DNA from 4 places in the Arthrobacter sp. NPDC058130 genome. Region 2 is predicted to be linked to each of the others. Evidence: riboswitches for the same ligand, from Rfam matches in the RefSeq annotation. Region 2 holds a riboswitch; each other region holds the start of a gene.

Region 1 (4,349 bases), on a different contig from region 2:
GCCAGGCTGGGGTCGCACCAGTGCCACGCCTGGGCAACCGTGACCATGTCGAACGACTCCGGTTCAAGTCCCGTGTCCTCGGCGCGGCCCTCGGCGGCGGTGACGCCCGGCAGGGTCCGGCGCAACTGCCCGAGCATGTCGGCAGATGGGTCAACGGCCACCGTGTGCAGTCCCCGGCCGACAAGAAGGGCGGTGAACTTGCCTGTGCCCGCGCCAATGTCTGCCGCGTCCCTGGCGCCCGCCGGGATCAGCCAGTCGGCCGAATCCTGCGGATAACCGGGGCGGACGCGTTCATAGTGCTCCCCGCCGTCCTGGAAGCTTTGGCCGAGTTCCAGGCGCCGTTCACTGCGCAGTTTGGGACCACTGTGCAGTTTGGGTCCGCTGTGCAGCTTAGGTCCGCCGGGTGGCACGTGCGATCTCCTTCGGGAAGGTCCTGCTGGTTTCAGGTACCTTTCGAATTTACCGCACCTGCGCCGGGTCCTGATTCCGCCGTCCTGCTAGTCCACACTGCCTAGTCCACACTGCAGGGTGCGGCGCCGGCGGTGCCGGGGGTGTTCGGTGCCCAGTGCGGGTAGGTGCGGGTATCGTGGGCCGGCACCCAGCGGCCGGCATCCACCACATAATCCCAGCCGAGTCCCGTTTGCCGCAGTTGCTGCAGGCCGGCCAGCAGGCGCTCGGCATCCTCCAGCCGGGAGCCGAGGCCGAAGCTGGCGCGCAGGGAGCCTGCGGGCAGGCCGAGCCGCTTGAGCAGCGGGTGGGCGCAGAAGCGGCCGTCGCGCAGGCCAATGCCGTGTTCGGCCGACAGGTAGGCGGCCACCAGCCCGGCGTCGTAGCCTTCGACCGAAAAGTTCACGACGCCGATGGTGCCGGCCTGATCTCCCGCTTCGGAATCGGCAAAGATCCGGTGCACGGTCACGCCCTCAATGGCTTCGAGGCCCTCGACCAGGAAGGACCGGATGGCGTCCTCGTGGGCCTGCCACTGCTCCGGGTCCAGGGCTGCGATCACCTGGGTGGCGCGGGCCAGGGCGGCCGCACCCAGGACGTTCGGCGAGCCGCCCTCGTGCCGGGCCGGTCCGGTGGTCCAGCTGACGGAATCGAGCCGGGCATCGCGGACAGCGCCTCCGCCGGCCAGGTGCGGGGTGCCGGCGTCGAGCCAGTCCGTCCGGCCCACCAGCACGCCGGAGCCGAACGGGGCGTACAGCTTGTGCCCGGAGAATGCGAGATAGTCGACGTCGTCCGCGGCGATGTCAATCCGCCGGTGCGGGGCCAGCTGCGCGGCGTCGACGACGATCCTGGCGCCGTACTCGTGCGCCAGTGCGGCGAGGGCCCGGATCGGCAGGATTTCCCCGGTGACATTCGAGGCGCCTGTGACGGCCAGCAGGCTGACCCCGCCACGGGAAAGCTCGTCCCGCAGGAGGCCCACCGTGGCTGCGAGGGTGGGGGCGGCCACGACGCTGCGGTGCGGGACGTTCTGCCAGGGCAGGAGGTTGGCGTGGTGCTCGATGTCGAGATACAGGACCTCGCCCGCGGGACGGCCGTCGCGCAACGGCAGGCAGCCGGCCAGCAGGTTCAATGAATCGGTGGTGTTGCGGGTGAAGATCACGGAATCGTCCGGCCGGCCGCCGACGAAGTCCCGCACGATGTCCCGGGCGTTCTCGTAGACGGAGGTGCTGATCTGCGATGCGTAGCCGGCGCCGCGGTGCACGCTCGCGTAGTACGGCAGGATTTCGTTCAGGTAGGCCGAGACGACGGACAGCGCCGGTGCGGAGGCGCCGTAGTCGAGGTTGGCGTAGCGGGCGTGGCCGCCGGTGATCAGCGGGGCCTGGATTTCGGCGCCGGTGACGGCGGCCAGCGGGCGGGCCGCGACGGAATGCCGCCCATCAGGGCGCACAGCTTCGGTGGCGGCGTGGAATTCGGGGGCTGCGGGGAAAATGGCAGTTGTCATGGGACCTCACTCGACCAGGACCCCACATGGTGGGAATCCGCGCTTGCCGGGTCCGTTCCGGACCGGCCAGGTCGTCACCCGGGGCACCCCACCGCGACTGGAGGGTTGCCGGCCAGCAAACCGGGGTTTAGCGCTGGCACTCGTGACCTGCATCGAGCGTAGGACATCCGCGCCGCCGGGGAAAAGGCGCCAGCGATTGTGAAGCGGATTGTTACGGACCAGGGCTAGGAGGCAGCCGGAGCCGCCGTGAAACCATCCAAGGACGGCACTGACGGCGACGTGACGCGGCGCGCCGGGCATGTTCCGGGGCATCCGCCGCGCGTATCGGCGCCGCCGCACGCTCTCATCGCAGTCCCCGTCTCCCTCAATTCCCAGGGCGGCCGCCTCAGGCCGGCCACAGTGTCGGTCCCGGGGTTCCGGGCACCGGCGGGCTGGACGCTGAGGCCGAACAGGGCTTCCAGCGCAGCGGCGTAGTCGTGCTGGCGGCCGTCCGCGGCCAGTTCACGGGCGCGGACCGTGGGGAGGTGAAGCAGGCGGCGGACCAGCCGGCGCATCGCAAGGTTCACATCCTCGGCCTGGGCGCCGGGTCCGTGTTGCTTCAGGGCGCGCTCCATTTCAGCCTCGAGGACGTGGTGGACGTGCCGGCGCAGGGCCACGATGGCGGCATCGACTGCGCGCATTTTCTCTCGTTCTTCGAAGCGGTGCGCCGCCAGCCGGACCATTGTGCGGGCGCGGCGGAGCGCCTCGGCGTCCGCCGGGGGAGCGGCGAAACGCACTGAATCCAGGGTGATCAGTTCAACGCCCGGCAGGTCCGCCACGCGGGGGTCGAAGTCATGGCTGGGAGCGAGGTCGACGACGGTGAGGGCACGGCCTGTGCCATCCCGCCACTCCGCCAGTTGGGCGGCAGCGATGCGCGTTTCCGTGCCGCTGCAGCCAATGACGATGTCTGCCCGGGCAACAGCGGCGGGCAGCTCCTGTGCCGTCAGCGCCGTGCCGCCCCTGCTTGCCACAAAGGCCTCCGCGCGGCCGGATTGGGAGAAGACGGAGATGGTGGGGCATCGTTTGCTCCTGAGGATTTCCGCGACGCACGCGGCGTAGGAACCTGTGCCGAAGAGGACCACGGAAGCTTCAGCCAGGGACGGGTGCCCGACCCCGGTAGCGGCCAGTTCAAGGGCCACGGAGGCTATGGACCTGCTGGCGCTGCTGAGCGTGGTCCGCGCGCCCACGTCCCGGCCCGTGCGGGAGGCCTCCTGAAACAGCCGGACCAGAAGCCCGCTCGCCGTACCTGCGGCTTGTGCGTCAGCGAGGGCGCGGCGGACCTGGCCGGTGACTTGGCGCTCACCCACCACAACGGAGTCCAGGCCCGCTGCAACGGCGAAGAGATGCTCCGCCGCCGACGCTCCGGACGAGTGTTCGAACAGGGAAGCGAGCCGGGCAGCGGGCAGGCCCGAACAGAGGCGGACAGAGCCCAGGGCCTCGGAGCAGGCGGTATCTACATCGTCCCTGGACGCCACCTCGCAGTAGATCTCGAAGCGGCTGCAGGTGGACACGACCACGGCTCCGGACACGGCGGAACTGCTGGCGAGCAGATGCTGGCCCAGCTCCGAGGAGACGGCCTGGAGCCGGGCGGCGGACTCTATGTCCAGGTCCCGGTACTTCGCAACCAGGACCAGCAGAACCGGACCGACGCCGGCGTCGGGGGTTTCGGGATCCTTGGGGTGAACCGATCCAGACATGGCTGCCCTCCTGCCGCTCGATGCCACTCCACGCCTTGACGGCAGCGAAGCTGGGGACAGCGTCGTACAGAGGCCCTTGGGAATCCTTGAGGGGAGCCTAGAGGAGGTCGTCGAGCCCGGGGTTGAGCCGCTTGAGCACTTCCGAGTGGAGGATCGAGTTGGTGGCCAGGGCGTTGCCGCCGAAGGGGCCGTCCTCGCCCTCGAGCGAGGTGAAGCGGCCGCCGGCCTCGGTCACGATCGGCACCAGCGCGGCCATGTCGTAGAGGTTCAGTTCGGGTTCGCAGGCGATGTCCACCGCGCCCTCGGCCACGAGGCAGTACGACCAGAAGTCGCCGTAGGCGCGGGTCCGCCACACTTCCTCGGTGAGGCCCAGGAACTCGTCCAGGTTTCCGCGTTGCTTCCAGCCGCCCAGGCTGGAGTAGGACAGCGAGGCGTCCTCGAGCCTGGACACGTTGGACACTTTCAGCCGTGTGGCGGCGGCAAGGGAGCGGCCCGTGTAGGCGCCGGCTCCCTTGGCGGCCCACCAGCGCTTGCCCAGTGCCGGTGCGCTGACGACGCCGACCACCGGCTCGCCCTCGTCGACGAGGGCGATCAGGGTGGCCCAGACCGGGACGCCGCGGACAAAGTTCTTGGTGCCGTCGATCGGGTCAATGATCCAGCGGCGGGAG
Region 2 (4,349 bases):
GCCGCCGTGTTCCGCGGGCACCCGGAGCCGTCCGAAGCCGGCCTCGTTCAGCCAGCGGACCTGTTCGAAGGGCAGCACCCGGTCCTGTTCGCGGGCCAGCGCGCCCTCGGCGATCCGGGCAAACACGGGGCGGAAACGCTGCGCGAGCTTCTCGTATGCGGCCTCGGCGGAAAGCGCCGCAGCGGTCTTCAGCGCTTCTCTCATCGTGCGTCCTCCAGGATCTCCCGTGCCTGCTCGGCCGTTGCCGAGTTGGCGGTGAAGGCGCCGCGGTAGCCGCGGGCCGGGTGCCGGTCATTGAGTCCGGCGCCGTTTTCCCCGCCGCCGAACAGCTTTTCGCGCAGGGTTCCTTCCGCGTAGTCCTGCTGGGCCAGGCCGCGGCGGCGCAGCTCGGGCAGCACGTGCTCGATGAAGTCGGTGTAGGAATCCGGAATCAGCTGGTTGATGATGTTGATGCCGTCCACCCCGGCGTCCTGCCATTCCTCGAGCCGGTCCACGATCTGCTCCGGGGTTCCCAGGACGCGGTGGGCGCGGCTGCGGAAATTGGCCACGTCACGCAGGGTCGGGTTGCCGCCGGGCACTGATTTGCGCAGGCTGTCCAGGTGCCCCTGGGTGCCTTCGGTGTGGAAGTCGCCCAGCGGCGTGTCCAGATCCAGTCCGCCGAGGTCCACGCCGGCTCCGCCGCCGATGTGGGCGATCAGCGCCCCGGAATCCAGGTACTCGTCCAATTCTGCGGCCTTGCGTGCGGCTTCCGCCTCGGTGCTTCCGACGATGAAGTGGAGCCCCTGGAAGAACTTCACGTCCCCGGCGAGCCGGCCGGCCGCGACGGCCTGCCGGCGCACGGATGCCGTGTATTCGGCGGCGGCGGCCGGGTTCGGGGACAGCATGAAGGTGGCTTCGGCATGGGCGGCGCAGAACTGCTGCCCGCGGCCTGAGCTGCCGGCCTGGAACAGCACGGGTGTGCGCTGCGGCGAGGGAGCGGACAGGTGCGGCCCGTCGATGGAGTAACGGTCGCCGCGGTGGTAGATCTTGTGGACCTTGTCCGGATCCGCGTGGATGCCGTTCTCCTTGTCCTGGACCAGCGCGCCGTCGTCCCAGGACCCTTCCCACAGCTTGTAGGCGGCCGCCACGTATTCGTCTGCCCAGGCGTAGCGGTCATCGTGGGCGACCAGGCCGTCGCCGAAGTTCCGGTGGGCATTCTCCGCCGCGCTGGTGACGATGTTCCACGCAGCGCGCCCCCGGGAGAGGTGGTCCAGGGTTGAGATCTGGCGGGCGAACTGGAAGGGATGGCTTTGGATCACCGAGGACGTCGCCGCGAGGCCGATGTTACTGGTCGAGGCGGCCAGCGCGCCGAGGAGGATCAGCGGGTCATTGGCGGGCACCTGCATGCCGCGACGCACGTGCGGGGCCCAGCCGCCGTCGTCGTTCCCGTACAGCCCCACCACATCGGCGAAGAACATCACATCGAACTTCGCGTCCTCCAGCTGCCGGGCCAGGCTGGTCCACAGCTCCAACTCGTTGAAGCGGTGCTGCTGCGCCGCAGGGTGCCGCCATTGGCCGCCCATGATGTGGCTTGTGGTGTTCATGACGAAAGCGCTCAGCAGCAGCCTGGGCCGCCCTTGGGGATGTGCAGTGTCAGCGGTGGCCATGGGGCCCCTTTCCTTGCAATGTAAAAATCATGGCGATGTGAACTTCATGAAGAACGTGTGGTCAGCGCACGACGGCGGGGTCCCGGCTTTCAGCGGCCGCTGCGGCAGGGGCCGCAGCCGGCAGTTCGGTGTCGCCGAGGGCCCGGTCCTTCGTTTCCGGTGACTTGAGGGTGGCCACGATGGTGATGGCGGAGACGGCGAGGAAGTAGACGACCACCCAGACCGGATTTCCGCCGCCGGCGGCCAGCAGGGCCGTGGCGACCAGCGGAGCCAGCCCGCCGCCGAGCACCGAGCCGATCTGGTAGCCGATGGACACACCGCTGAAGCGGACGCGGGTGCTGAAGAGCTCCGAGAAGAACGCAGCCTGGGGGCCGTACATCGCATCATGGCCGATATTGAGGCCGACGACGACGCCCAGGATGATCAGCAGAAAATTGCCGGTATCCAGCAGCCAGAAGAAAGGGATGATGGCGGCGGCACTGGCCACGGCGCCAAAGAGATAGACGGATCGGCGCCCGAAGCGGTCCGACAGGGCACCCCACAGCGGCACGGTGACCAAGCCCAGCGCCGAGGCGATCAGGACGGCGGTCAGCCCGGTGTTGCGGTCGGTTCCGGCAACCTGCGTGAGGTACGTCAGGATGAACACTGTGTACACGTAGTAGAACGCGTTCTGGGCGATCCGGAGGCCCGTGGTCAGCAGGATCTGGCGCGGGTGCGTCTTGAAGCTCTCCACCACCGGGCGGGCGGCAACGGTCTGGACAGACTGGACGTGCTTGAACTCGGGGCTGTCCTCGACGGAGAGCCGGATGGCCAGGCCCACGGCAACCAGGACCAGGCTCGCCACGAACGGCACGCGCCAGCCCCAGGCCAGGAACTGCTCGTCGCTCAGGGTGTTCTCCAGCAGGAGGAGGACGCCGGTGGCCAGCAGCATGCCCGAGGTGGGGCCAAGCTGGGTGGCGCTGGAAGTCAGGCCCCGTTTTTTGGGGGCGGCATGCTCCACGGTCATGAGGGCGGCGCCGGCCCACTCGGCGCCGTAGCCGATGCCCTGGATCACGCGCAGCAGGAGCAGCAGGGCCGGCGCCACCCAGCCGATCTGGGCGTAGGTGGGCAGGAGCCCGATTGCGGTGGTGGCGAGTCCGGTCAAGAGCAGGGAGGCCACCAGGACGGTCTTCCGGCCGATCCTGTCGCCGTAGTGGCCGCCCAGCACCCCGCCGACGGGCCGGGCAACGAACCCGACGGCGTATGTGGCGAACGCGGCGATGGTGCCTATGAGAGGGGCGGCCGGGGCGAAGAACAGCGGGCCGAAGACGGTGGCCGCGGCGAGGCCGTACAGGACGAAGTCGTAGCCTTCGATGGTGGTGCCGATGAAGCTGGCTACGGCCACCTTCCCGGTCATCTTCTGCGGGCGCATCTTCTGCGGGCGTGCGGTTTCAGTGCTCATGTGCGGTCTCCTGGCGTGTGCCGGGAAAGCGCTGCCTCCGCAGATTCTGCCAGCCAGGGCCGCGAATCCGAGCGGAAGGCGGCGCCTTCTCCATCGGTCCTGGCGGTAGCACCGTCCTCGGGGAGGGGGTTGCTGCGGCGTCACGGAGCCAGGTCTCTCAGCCGCTCGGGATGGTTACGACTCCATCTGACACGGCCCGCGGACAGATACGGAAAAAGCCAGTCACATTTTGTAACCGGCTTTTCCAAATCCTGTTAACCCCTGATCCTTGGGCTCCTAGATGCCCACCCGCCACCCTTCGCGGGCGGGGCATTCGTTCACCACGACGTCCAGCCCGGCGGCCTTGGCGCGGCCCACCGCGGCGTCGTCGAAGACGCCCAGTTGCAGCCAGACGGCCTTTGCGCCGACGGCGATGGCCTGGTCTATGACGGCGCCCACCTTGTGGGAGTTGACGAAGCAGTCCACGACGTCGATCGGATGCTTCTCTGCCGGGATGTCCGCCAGCGAGCGGTATCCCCTCTCCCCGTGGACGTCGTCGCCGGGCAGGTTGACCGGAATGATCTCCATGCCCATCCTGTCCCGGATGTACAGGGAGACGTCGTAGGCAGAGCGCCATTCATTAGTGGTGAGGCCAACCACCGCCCACGTGCCTTTGGTTCGCATGAGGCGGTCAATGACTGCCGGATCGTTAACGTGGGCCATGCATCAACCTTACTCCTGCGACCTTTGGGCGCGATCTTCGAATAAATGAATGATTCCAACGCGTGAGCCGGCGCCGTGAACGAATATTACAGCGCCGACGGCTTGGATTTTGTGAAATCCCGCATTTGACGTTCTAGTTGGTAGGGACCATCCCGAGCGGCCGAGAGACCTGGATCGATGAAGCCGCAGCAACCCCCGGTGACGTGGGACGACCATTCCCACGCCGCTGTTCCTCCTCTTTCGATCGAACTTTCGATGGAGCGGGAGGGACCAAGGGTGCTACTGCCAGGACCGATGGAGTGCCATAAATGACCCCTGAGAATTCTTCCGCCTTGCCCACCGTTGCCCGGATTCCGTCCGCGGCAACCCCACAAACCTCTTCGGACGCGACGGCGATCGAAGCAGGGCTGCGTGACGCGCCTGGCTCCTCTCGCGGCTCGTCGGGATGGTCCCTGACCGAGCCCACGGACGGCGCAGTGCACGGCGTCCCCACCGACGGACCGGCGCGTCACCGCAGCACCACCCCCGAGCACAACCCCGCCGCTGGCACCATCCCGGCA
Region 3 (4,349 bases), on a different contig from region 2:
TCCGGCGTGGACCTGGAAGTGGTGGTGGGCAACATGGAAACCACCAATGCCAGGGCCATCTTCCTGAGCAACTATTTTCTCCGGCTGTACGCCAGCGAAGGTTATGCGCAGGAGCACGGGCTGCCGGCAACGCTCGACGACGTCCGGCAGCACGGGTTTGTCTCGTACGTCGAATCGGCGCTCCAGGTCGCGGAGCTGGGCCACCGATCCACGCAGCTGCCGGTGCCGCGCTCCAGCTTCCAGGCCACCAGTGTGTTCGCCCAGCTCGAGGCCGTCCGGCGGGGCGCAGGGATAGGCCTGCTGCCCAATTTCCTCGTGGCGGGCAGGCCCGGCTTCCTGCCCGTCCTGCCGGACGATTTCCAGCGCCAGCTGCCCATCTGGGCGGTGGCCCGGCCCGAGTCGCTGCGCTCAGCCCCCGTCCGCGCAGTGCTCGAGGCGATCCGCGGCGAAATTCGGGAGCGCCAGGACGTCCTGGCCGCCTGAGTCCGCTTAAAAACAGACTGCCCGTATCCGCGGGGTGCGCGGATACGGGCAGTCTGGCCCATTGTGGTTTTGGCGGCCATTTTTCCCTGGCTGGGCTTTCCCGGGACTACCGCTTGCCGGCGGCGAGGAGGTCTGCGGTGCCCTGGGCGTCGGCGGCGTCGACGTCGTGGAGCGAAATGCCGCGGGTCTCCTTGAGGAAGAAGACGGCCACCATCGTTACCAGGCAGGCGCCGAGCAGGTAGAGGGCCACCGGGACGGAGGACTTGAACTGGCTCAGCAGGGCCGCGGCGATGATCGGGGCCATGGAACCGGCAACGATCGAGGTGACCTGGTAGCCCAGGGAAACACCCGAGTAGCGCATCCGCGTGGGGAACATCTCGGCCATGATGGCCGGCTGGCCGGCGTACATCAGGGCGTGGAAGAGCAGGCCGATGGTGATCGCGGCCAGGATGATGAAGTCGTTCTTGGTGTCCATCATGGGGAAGGCGAAGAAGCCCCAGGTGCCGCCGAGGATGGCGCCGGCCATGTAGACCGGCTTGCGGCCGAAGCGGTCCGACATGCGCCCGACCATCGGCACCACGGCGAAGTGGACGACGTGCGCGACCAGCAGCAGGAGGAGGATTCGGGAGGTGTCCGTCTGGACAATGACCTTCAGGTACGTGATCGAGAACGTGACCACGAGGTAGTAGAGGATGTTCTCCGCGAACCGCAGGCCCATGGCGGTGAATACGCCGCGCGGGTAGCGGCGGAAGACTTCGGCTACGCCGTAGCCCTTCTTCTCGATGGTGACTTCCTTCTGCGCCTCCAGGAAGATGGGGGCGTCCGTGACCTTGGTCCGGATGTAGTAGCCGACCAGCACGATCACGGCGGAGAGCCAGAAGGCCACGCGCCAGCCCCAGCTGAGGAAGTCGGCGGAGGACAGGGTGGCGGACAGGGTGAACAGCACCGCCGTGGCCAGCAGGTTGCCCAGCGGAACGGCGGACTGCGGCCAGCTGGCCCAGAAGCCGCGGGACTTGCTGGGGCTGTGCTCGGCGACGAGCAGGACGGCGCCGCCCCACTCGCCGCCGACGGCGAAGCCCTGGGCGAAGCGCAGGAAGACCAGCAGGGCCGGCGCCCAGTAGCCGATCTGCGCGAAGGTGGGGAGGCAGCCCATCAGGAAGGTCGAAACGCCCACCAGGATGATGCTGAGCTGGAGCAGCTGCTTGCGGCCGAACTTGTCACCGAAGTGGCCGAAGACGATCCCGCCGATGGGGCGGGCGACGAAGCCGACAGCGTAGGTGAGGAAGGCTGCGATGATGCCGTCCAGTTCCGTACCCGAATTGGGGAAGAACATCTTGCCGAAGACCAGGGTGGCCGCGGAGGCGTAGAGGAAGAATTCATACCATTCAACCACCGTGCCGGCCATGGAGGCCGTCACTACCTTCTTCAGGCCGGACGACTTGACCTCGGTTGCTTCAGCGCGCCTCGCGGCGTTTTCCGTACTCATCGTGACTCCTTTGGCGTCTCCATCGACACCCTGTGGACCATTGGACTGAGGACGCCTGTGATGCAGGGCACATGGCGTCATTCACCCCGAGTATGGACGCTCCCGCCCCTGGCCTCAACGGCCATTAGTGCAGAGCCTATCTGCAAAAATGCACAAACGAGGCTGCCTAGTGGCCGAAGAAGGTCTCCCGCAGCTGGTCGCCGAGCTGGCCGATTTCGGTCAGGAACCCGTCGTGGCCGATCGGCGCCTCAATGATGTGCAGTTCCGCACCGCCGGGCAGGGCATCGGCCAGTTCGCGGGTCTGGGCCGGGAAATACAGTCGGTCCGAGTCCACGGCAGCCACCAGGAACTCGGCGCTGGCCGGGGCCAGCGCCTCCGGCAGGCTTCCGCGCCCCCGGCAGACGTCGTGGCTCATAAGGGCCTCGGTAATGGCGATGTAACTGTTGGCGTCGAAGCGCCGGACCAGCTTGCTGCCCTGGTGGTCCAGGTAGCTTTCCACCTGGTAGCGCCCGCGCCCGGCCAGGGATCCGGCTTCCAGCGGCGCCTCCGGCGCCTGCGGGTTCCGGCCAAACCGGCCATCCAGTTCGGCCGCGGAGCGGTAGGTGATGTGGGCGATGCGGCGGGCGAGGGCCAGCCCTGCTTCGGGCTCCGGGCCGCCGTAGTAGTTTCCGCCATTGAAATGGGGGTCCTGGCGGATGGCCAGGGTCTGGGCCTGCGCAAAGGCAATCTGTTCGGCGGTGCTGCTGGGGCCGACCGAAATCACGGCGCAGCGCCGGACCCGGTCCGGGTACGTGACGGCCCATTCAAGGGCGCGCGCGCCGCCGAGCGAGCCGCCCACCACGGCGTACCAGCTGCCGATGCCCAGGGCGTCGGCCAGCCGTGCCTCGGCGGCGGTGGTGTCCCGCAGCGTGACGAGCGGAAACCTCGATCCCCAGGGGCGCCCGTCCGGGGCCGGGGTGGAGGGTCCTGTGGAACCGTAACAACCGCCCAGGATGTTGATCGAAACGACGAAGTACTTGTCCGTGTCCACGGGAGCCCCGGGTCCGGCGAGCTGCTCCCACCAGCCGGGCTCCTCGCTGGCGCCACGGGTGACATGTGTGTCGCCGGTCAGGGCATGTTCAATGAGCACGGCGTTGGAGGCGTCCGCGTTCAGGGTCCCCCACGTTTCGAAGCCGAGGACCACGTCCGGCAGCAGGATCCCGGATTCGAGCTGCAGGTCACCGATCCTGACGTACTGGACGGTCCCGTCCGGCACACGGGAAGCAGTGTGGGCGGGGGCAGTTTCCGGCGTGCTTTCCGGCGCCGTTGCGGCGGCAACAGGGCTCGGGGCTGGATTGGTTTCGGTTTCACCGCTGCGGGTGACGGCAATCGTCATAATGAGGACCTAACTTCGCGCTTGCCTGCCGTCAGCTGACCGGCAGGCCAGGTCTTCACCCGGGGCACCCCGCCGCAAATGGAGGGTTGCCGGCCAGCAAGCCGGGGCTGTCGCTGGCACTCATGACCTGGTACGAGTCTACGAAACGGGGTGCGGAAATGACGAAGATTGTGACTTCCGTGTGACAGCCGGGCGATCCCCGTGTCGATCCAGCCCGTCGAGTTCGCCGGAACCCTGCATCCAGCCCGTCGAGCTCGCCGGAACCGTGCATCCAGCCCGTCGAGGTCGCCGGAAGCCTGCCCAGGCGCCGCAAGGTTACGGCGACTGCGACGGGTTCCGGCGAACTCGGCGTGTCCCGCGCCGGCGAACTCGGCGTGTCCCGCGCCGGCGAACTCGGCGTGTCCCGCGCCGGCGAACTCGGGGCCGGCGGCTGCCAGAGAGCCCCGGTCAGGCGCCCTTGGCGGCGCGGAATCCGGCGTCGAGGTCCGCGAGGATGTCGTCGATGTGCTCCAGGCCCACCGACAGCCGCACCAGCCCGGGATTCACCCCGGCGATCTCCTGCTGCCCGGGCGAGAGCTGGCTGTGCGTGGTGGACGCCGGGTGGATCACCAGGGAGCGGACGTCGCCGATGTTCGCGACGTGCGAGTGCAGTTCGAGGGCATCGACGAACCGCTTGCCGGCCTCCGCTCCCCCGGCGATGTTGAAGGCGACGACGGCGCCGGTCCCCTTGGGCCCGTACTTACGGCCGCGCTCGTACCAGGGGCTGGACGGCAGCCCGGCATAGGCGACCGATTCGACGTCGTCCCTTCCCTCCAGCCACTGCGCCACCTTGGTGGCGTTGGCCACGTGGCGTTCGACGCGCAGGCTCAAGGTTTCGATGCCCTGGGCGATGAGGAAGGCGTTGAACGGGGACACGGCAGAGCCGAGGTCGCGCAGGAGCTGGACCCTGGCCTTGAGGATGTAGGACAGGTTGGCGCCCAGCGCGCCGTCCGCACCGAGGTCCCG
Region 4 (4,349 bases), on a different contig from region 2:
GGAACTTGACCGTGTTTCGCTGATGTGGAGTGCTGCGGCGATTGTTCGGTTCCGTTGCCCGGCAGCCAGGAGTTGGAGGACCTCGAGCTCCCGCCTGCCCCTTCGAAATCGCCGGGCGCGGGAGTCGGTGGCTTCCGCGCCGTTCGCGCCGAGGATCCCCAAGGAGACGAAGTTGGCACGTCACCCGGACCGAAGTGCCGACTTCTCCTGGAACCATATTGCGGGACGGCTTGCAGCAAGGCCTGAAGACCCTGTCCGCCACACGGGCTAAGTGGGACGATCCATCCATGAGCGTGAGCCAGGAACAGTCCGCGCGGGAGCAACGCCTGCAGGGGACCCGGCTTAGACGCGAACCGCACATTGGCGCGCGCGAGCCGTCACCGTCCGGCCGCTAGGGCACGCGGTTGACGGTCCGGAGCCCGGTTGAGCCGATCCCGTAACCGCGGTGGCGCGGGATCCTGCTTGGCCCATGGCGTCCGGAACCGCGGAAGTGGCCTGGGACCACATGCCGCACAGCTGCAGAACGTATCGGCAGCATTCAGGGAATCGCCCTCTCGCTATGAACGGCAGTCCAATGGATCAGGCAACCCTTGTTGGCTACGCATTCGGCTATCTTGTAACCCTCGTCGCCGTTTTCATTTTGTGTTTGCCCTTCATAATCGGGCTAGTGCTGCTCATGCTCCTGGCGGGTGTCGTGCGGCTCATCCTCCTCGTGGCGACTGCCCTGACCGTTGGGCTGATCGGGCTGTTCAAGAGCGCGCGCAACAACCCCACCGGCAACCCGCGCCGGGCCCCACACGGAACCGATCTCATCGCGCACTGAGCGTCCGCGCAGACTGCGTCCACACTGGCCGGCGCCGGATCCTCAGCCCAGGTCGACTCAGCCCAGGGCGACTCAGCCGAGGGCGTCGGCGGGAACTGCCGGGCACCGCCGGAAGGACGCCGGGTTGAACGCCGGGAGCATGAAGGTTGCCAGCACGGCGTCGAGCATCTCCGGGGCCCAGGTGCTGTTCTCCCCCAGGGTCGCGCACACGCCCAGCACCACGGGGGTCCCGTCCGCGCGGCGGCGGATCTGGACCTGCACAGGCCCGGTCAGCCCGAGGGTGCGGACGGCGGCCAGCCCCAGCTTCCGCACGTCCCCGGCCTGGCCCGCCGGCACCCTGCGGCTTACTTCGTCGCTGCCGGCCCGTCCATACGGGGTTTTGGTCTTTTCGAGAACCACGGCCACCGGCGCCATCGCGTTGCGCGCCGGCGTGCCGAACACCAGGCACACGTAGTCGGCTCCCGGGATGAACTCCTGGACAATTTGCCCGGTCGGCATATTCTTCCAGCTCACGACGGCGGTTCCGGCCAGCACGTGGACACCGTGGGAGCCTTTGAAGACCCGAGGCTTGACGACGACGGGGCCGCTGAGGCCGGCGAGCGATGCCGGCGCGGCGGCGAGGTCGCCCGGGACCCCGAACCGGGGCACCGGAATGCCGGCGGCCTGCAGCGCCCAGGTGGTGAACAGCTGATCGTTGGCGAGGGCAACCGCCGCAGGGTCGCCTACGATGATCCGCACGTCCTGGGCGAACCCGGCCCGGGCCGCGGCCAGGACCGGAAGTTCCACGGTGAGCGTCGGGATGATGAGGTTGATGGCTTCGCGGTCCACGAGCCGGCGCAGGTCCAGGACCATGTCCGGGTCCGTCGCCGGCAGGAGCCTGACCACCGCCGCCGCCGGAGCATCCCCGTCCTGGCGGGTGTCGGCACGGGCGTCGGAGCCGAGATACGGCAGGCCGCGGGCTTCGAGCTGGGCCGCGACGGTCCGGCCGGCAGCACTTGCGATCCCGGTAACCAGTATTCGCGGGCCCACGATTGCTCCATTCCGGCGTCCCCGGCTGGGCCGCGGCTGCGGCTCCGGCGGTTCCAGCCACCGATTTGCTGACAACGAATTACTGGAAAGACGGTTCGATTAGCGGGACTGCTCATTTCACGGACTGCTCGAATCACGGACCGCTCAATTCACGGACTGCTCGAATCTGCCGCCACTCCGGCAGACTCGGCAGACCTGTCCTCCTAGTAGACGGCGGATCGTCCCGGCCAACACGAGTGGGCAGTACCCGAAACTGGGGCCCGCTACTACTTGTCCAGTGCGCCCCGTTCGTTCCACCAGCCGGCATTGGTAGTTGGACGTCGTCCGGTTACGGAACATGACGACGGCGGCGGTGCGGCCCGACGTCGTAGGTGTTACGTTTTTGGGGAGTAATGAGAACCGGCGCCAAGCCCTGACTGGCCGGTCGGCAACCCTCCCTTTCGCGGCGGGGTGCCTCAGGTGAATACTCGGCATATCGACCATTCGAGCTGCAAGCGTGAAGAGGAGATCCGTCGTGCCCGACACGTCCACCCCCGCAATACCCGGTACAACCGCTGCCCCCAGTGCGGCAAAGGCTTCAACCGCCGGCGAGGAAAAGCTGGCCTACCGCCTGTTCACCGGGGCGGATGACCGCGCCTTCTGTGAGCGGGTATCGGCAGCCCTGGCCGAGGGCTATGTCCTGCATGGAAGCCCGGCCGCCAGCTTCAACGGCAGCACCGTGATCGTGGCGCAGGCGCTGGTCCTGCCGGCCGCGATTGCGAGCGCGGACGCCGCAGTGGCGAATGCAGTCGATGAGCTCGACGCCGACGACTTTGACGCCGACGGGTTTGGCGCCGACGGGGCATTCGAGGGCCACGCATGAGCTACGCCGGAGACCTCAGCCCGAATGAGGCGTGGGCCAAGCTGGAGGCGGGAGCCGTTCTGGTGGATGTCCGGACCGAGGGCGAATGGGCCCACATCGGCATCCCGGACACTAAGGGGACTGACAACGATCCGCTCTTCATCCAGTGGAACGTCGCCGGCGGCGCCCCGAACCCGCACTTCGTGGAGCAGCTAAAGCGGCAGGCGCCGGAGGACACCGGCGTCGAGCTCCTGTTCCTGTGCCGCTCCGGTGCCCGGTCGATCGCCGCCGCGACGGCCGCGGCACAGGCCGGCTACACCGCGTACAACGTTCTTGAAGGCTTCGAAGGCGAGACTGACCGGTTTGGCGAACGCACCGTCAACGGCTGGAAGAACCGCGGCCTGCCCACCAACCTTGGAAAGATTTAAGTGACTTTCAATCCCGACGCCGCCGCCTGGTCCGCCGACACCCAAGCCGTCCGCGGCGGCCTCGACCGCACCGGCTTCCAGGAAACCACCGAGCCGATTTTCCTTAACTCGGGGTTCGTCTACGAGTCCGCGGCGGCCGCCGAGCGCGCCTTCACCGGCGAGGACGAGCGCTTCGTCTACTCCCGCTACGGCAACCCGTCCGTCGCCACGTTCCAGGAGCGGCTCCGGCTGCTAGAGGGAACGGAGGCGTGTTTTGCGACGGCCTCCGGCATGTCCGCCGTCTTCACCGCACTCGGTGCGCTGCTGGCGGCCGGCGACCGGGTGGTCGCCGCCCGCTCGCTGTTCGGCTCGTGCTTTGTGATTCTCAACGAGATCCTGCCGCGCTGGGGGGTCGAGACGGTCTTCGTGGACGGCCCGGACCTGGAGCAGTGGGAAGCTGCGCTGTCCGAGCCCACCACGGCGGTGTTCTTCGAGTCGCCGTCGAACCCGATGCAGGAACTCGTGGACATCGCCGCCGTGAGCCGGCTGGCTCACGCGGCGGGCGCTACGGTGGTGGTGGACAACGTCTTCGCCACCCCGCTGCTGCAGCGTTGCGGGGACCTCGGCGCGGACGTGATCGTCTACTCGGGCACCAAACACATCGACGGTCAGGGACGCGTGCTCGGCGGGGCGATCCTGGGCACCAAGGAATTCATTGACGGGCCCGTCAAGCAGCTCATGCGGCACACCGGCCCGGCGCTCTCCTCCTTCAACGCCTGGGTACTCACCAAGGGCCTGGAGACCATGGCCCTGCGCGTGAACCATTCCTCGGCCACGGCCCTGCGGCTGGCCGAGTGGCTCGAGGGACAGCCCGCGGTGAGTTGGGTGAAATACCCGCTGCTGCGGTCCCACCCGCAGCACGAACTCGCGGTAAAGCAGATGAAGGCCGGCGGCACCGTGCTCACGCTGGAGCTTTCGCCTTCCCCGGGACGCACCGCGAAGGAGGCAGCCTTTGCGCTCCTGGACGCGCTGCGGATCATCGACATCTCCAACAACCTTGGCGACGCGAAGTCCCTGATCACGCACCCGGCCACCACGACGCACCGCGCGATGGGCCCCGAAGGCCGCGCGGCAATCGGGCTCAGCGACGGCGTGGTCCGGCTTTCGGTGGGCCTGGAGGATGCCGAGGACCTTATCCGGGACCTCGGCCAGGCTCTCAAGCAGGTCTAGCGCTCAAGCAGGTCCAGCG

Evidence for each region. Region 2 has a riboswitch for S-adenosylmethionine ahead of ACFVTM_RS03110 (MFS transporter). Riboswitches for the same ligand answer to the same signal wherever they lie in the genome.
Region 1: it holds a riboswitch for S-adenosylmethionine, as region 2 does, so the genes downstream of both, ACFVTM_RS13200 (aminotransferase class V-fold PLP-dependent enzyme) here and ACFVTM_RS03110 (MFS transporter) in region 2, are expected to answer to the same signal.
Region 3: it holds a riboswitch for S-adenosylmethionine, as region 2 does, so the genes downstream of both, ACFVTM_RS15195 (homoserine O-acetyltransferase) here and ACFVTM_RS03110 (MFS transporter) in region 2, are expected to answer to the same signal.
Region 4: it holds a riboswitch for S-adenosylmethionine, as region 2 does, so the genes downstream of both, ACFVTM_RS19805 (DUF1737 domain-containing protein) here and ACFVTM_RS03110 (MFS transporter) in region 2, are expected to answer to the same signal.

What each region holds. Positions count from the first base shown of each region.
Region 1 is NZ_JBHVTV010000007.1:21,988-26,336, reverse strand. Features, by position in the region: gene ACFVTM_RS13205 (class I SAM-dependent methyltransferase) at 1-410, opposite strand, end outside; gene ACFVTM_RS13200 (aminotransferase class V-fold PLP-dependent enzyme) at 512-1,945, opposite strand; SAM riboswitch class IV at 1,980-2,093, opposite strand; gene ACFVTM_RS13195 (glutamyl-tRNA reductase) at 2,170-3,681, opposite strand; gene hisN (histidinol-phosphatase) at 3,779-4,349, opposite strand, start outside.
Region 2 is NZ_JBHVTV010000001.1:661,248-665,596, reverse strand. Features, by position in the region: gene ACFVTM_RS03120 (acyl-CoA dehydrogenase family protein) at 1-204, opposite strand, end outside; gene ACFVTM_RS03115 (NtaA/DmoA family FMN-dependent monooxygenase) at 201-1,646, opposite strand; gene ACFVTM_RS03110 (MFS transporter) at 1,708-3,087, opposite strand; SAM riboswitch class I at 3,175-3,264, opposite strand; gene ACFVTM_RS03105 (CoA-binding protein) at 3,364-3,789, opposite strand; gene acs (acetate--CoA ligase) at 4,098-4,349, shown strand, end outside.
Region 3 is NZ_JBHVTV010000009.1:22,464-26,812, reverse strand. Features, by position in the region: gene ACFVTM_RS15205 (LysR family transcriptional regulator) at 1-483, shown strand, start outside; gene ACFVTM_RS15200 (MFS transporter) at 590-1,969, opposite strand; gene ACFVTM_RS15195 (homoserine O-acetyltransferase) at 2,136-3,344, opposite strand; SAM riboswitch class IV at 3,357-3,472, opposite strand; gene ACFVTM_RS15190 (bifunctional o-acetylhomoserine/o-acetylserine sulfhydrylase) at 3,792-4,349, opposite strand, start outside.
Region 4 is NZ_JBHVTV010000014.1:119,814-124,162, forward strand. Features, by position in the region: partial or broken gene ACFVTM_RS19790 (response regulator transcription factor) at 1-93, opposite strand, end outside; gene ACFVTM_RS19795 (hypothetical protein) at 575-823, shown strand; gene ACFVTM_RS19800 (hypothetical protein) at 896-1,852, opposite strand; SAM riboswitch class IV at 2,241-2,355, shown strand; gene ACFVTM_RS19805 (DUF1737 domain-containing protein) at 2,391-2,714, shown strand; gene ACFVTM_RS19810 (rhodanese-like domain-containing protein) at 2,711-3,121, shown strand; gene ACFVTM_RS19815 (O-succinylhomoserine sulfhydrylase) at 3,122-4,330, shown strand.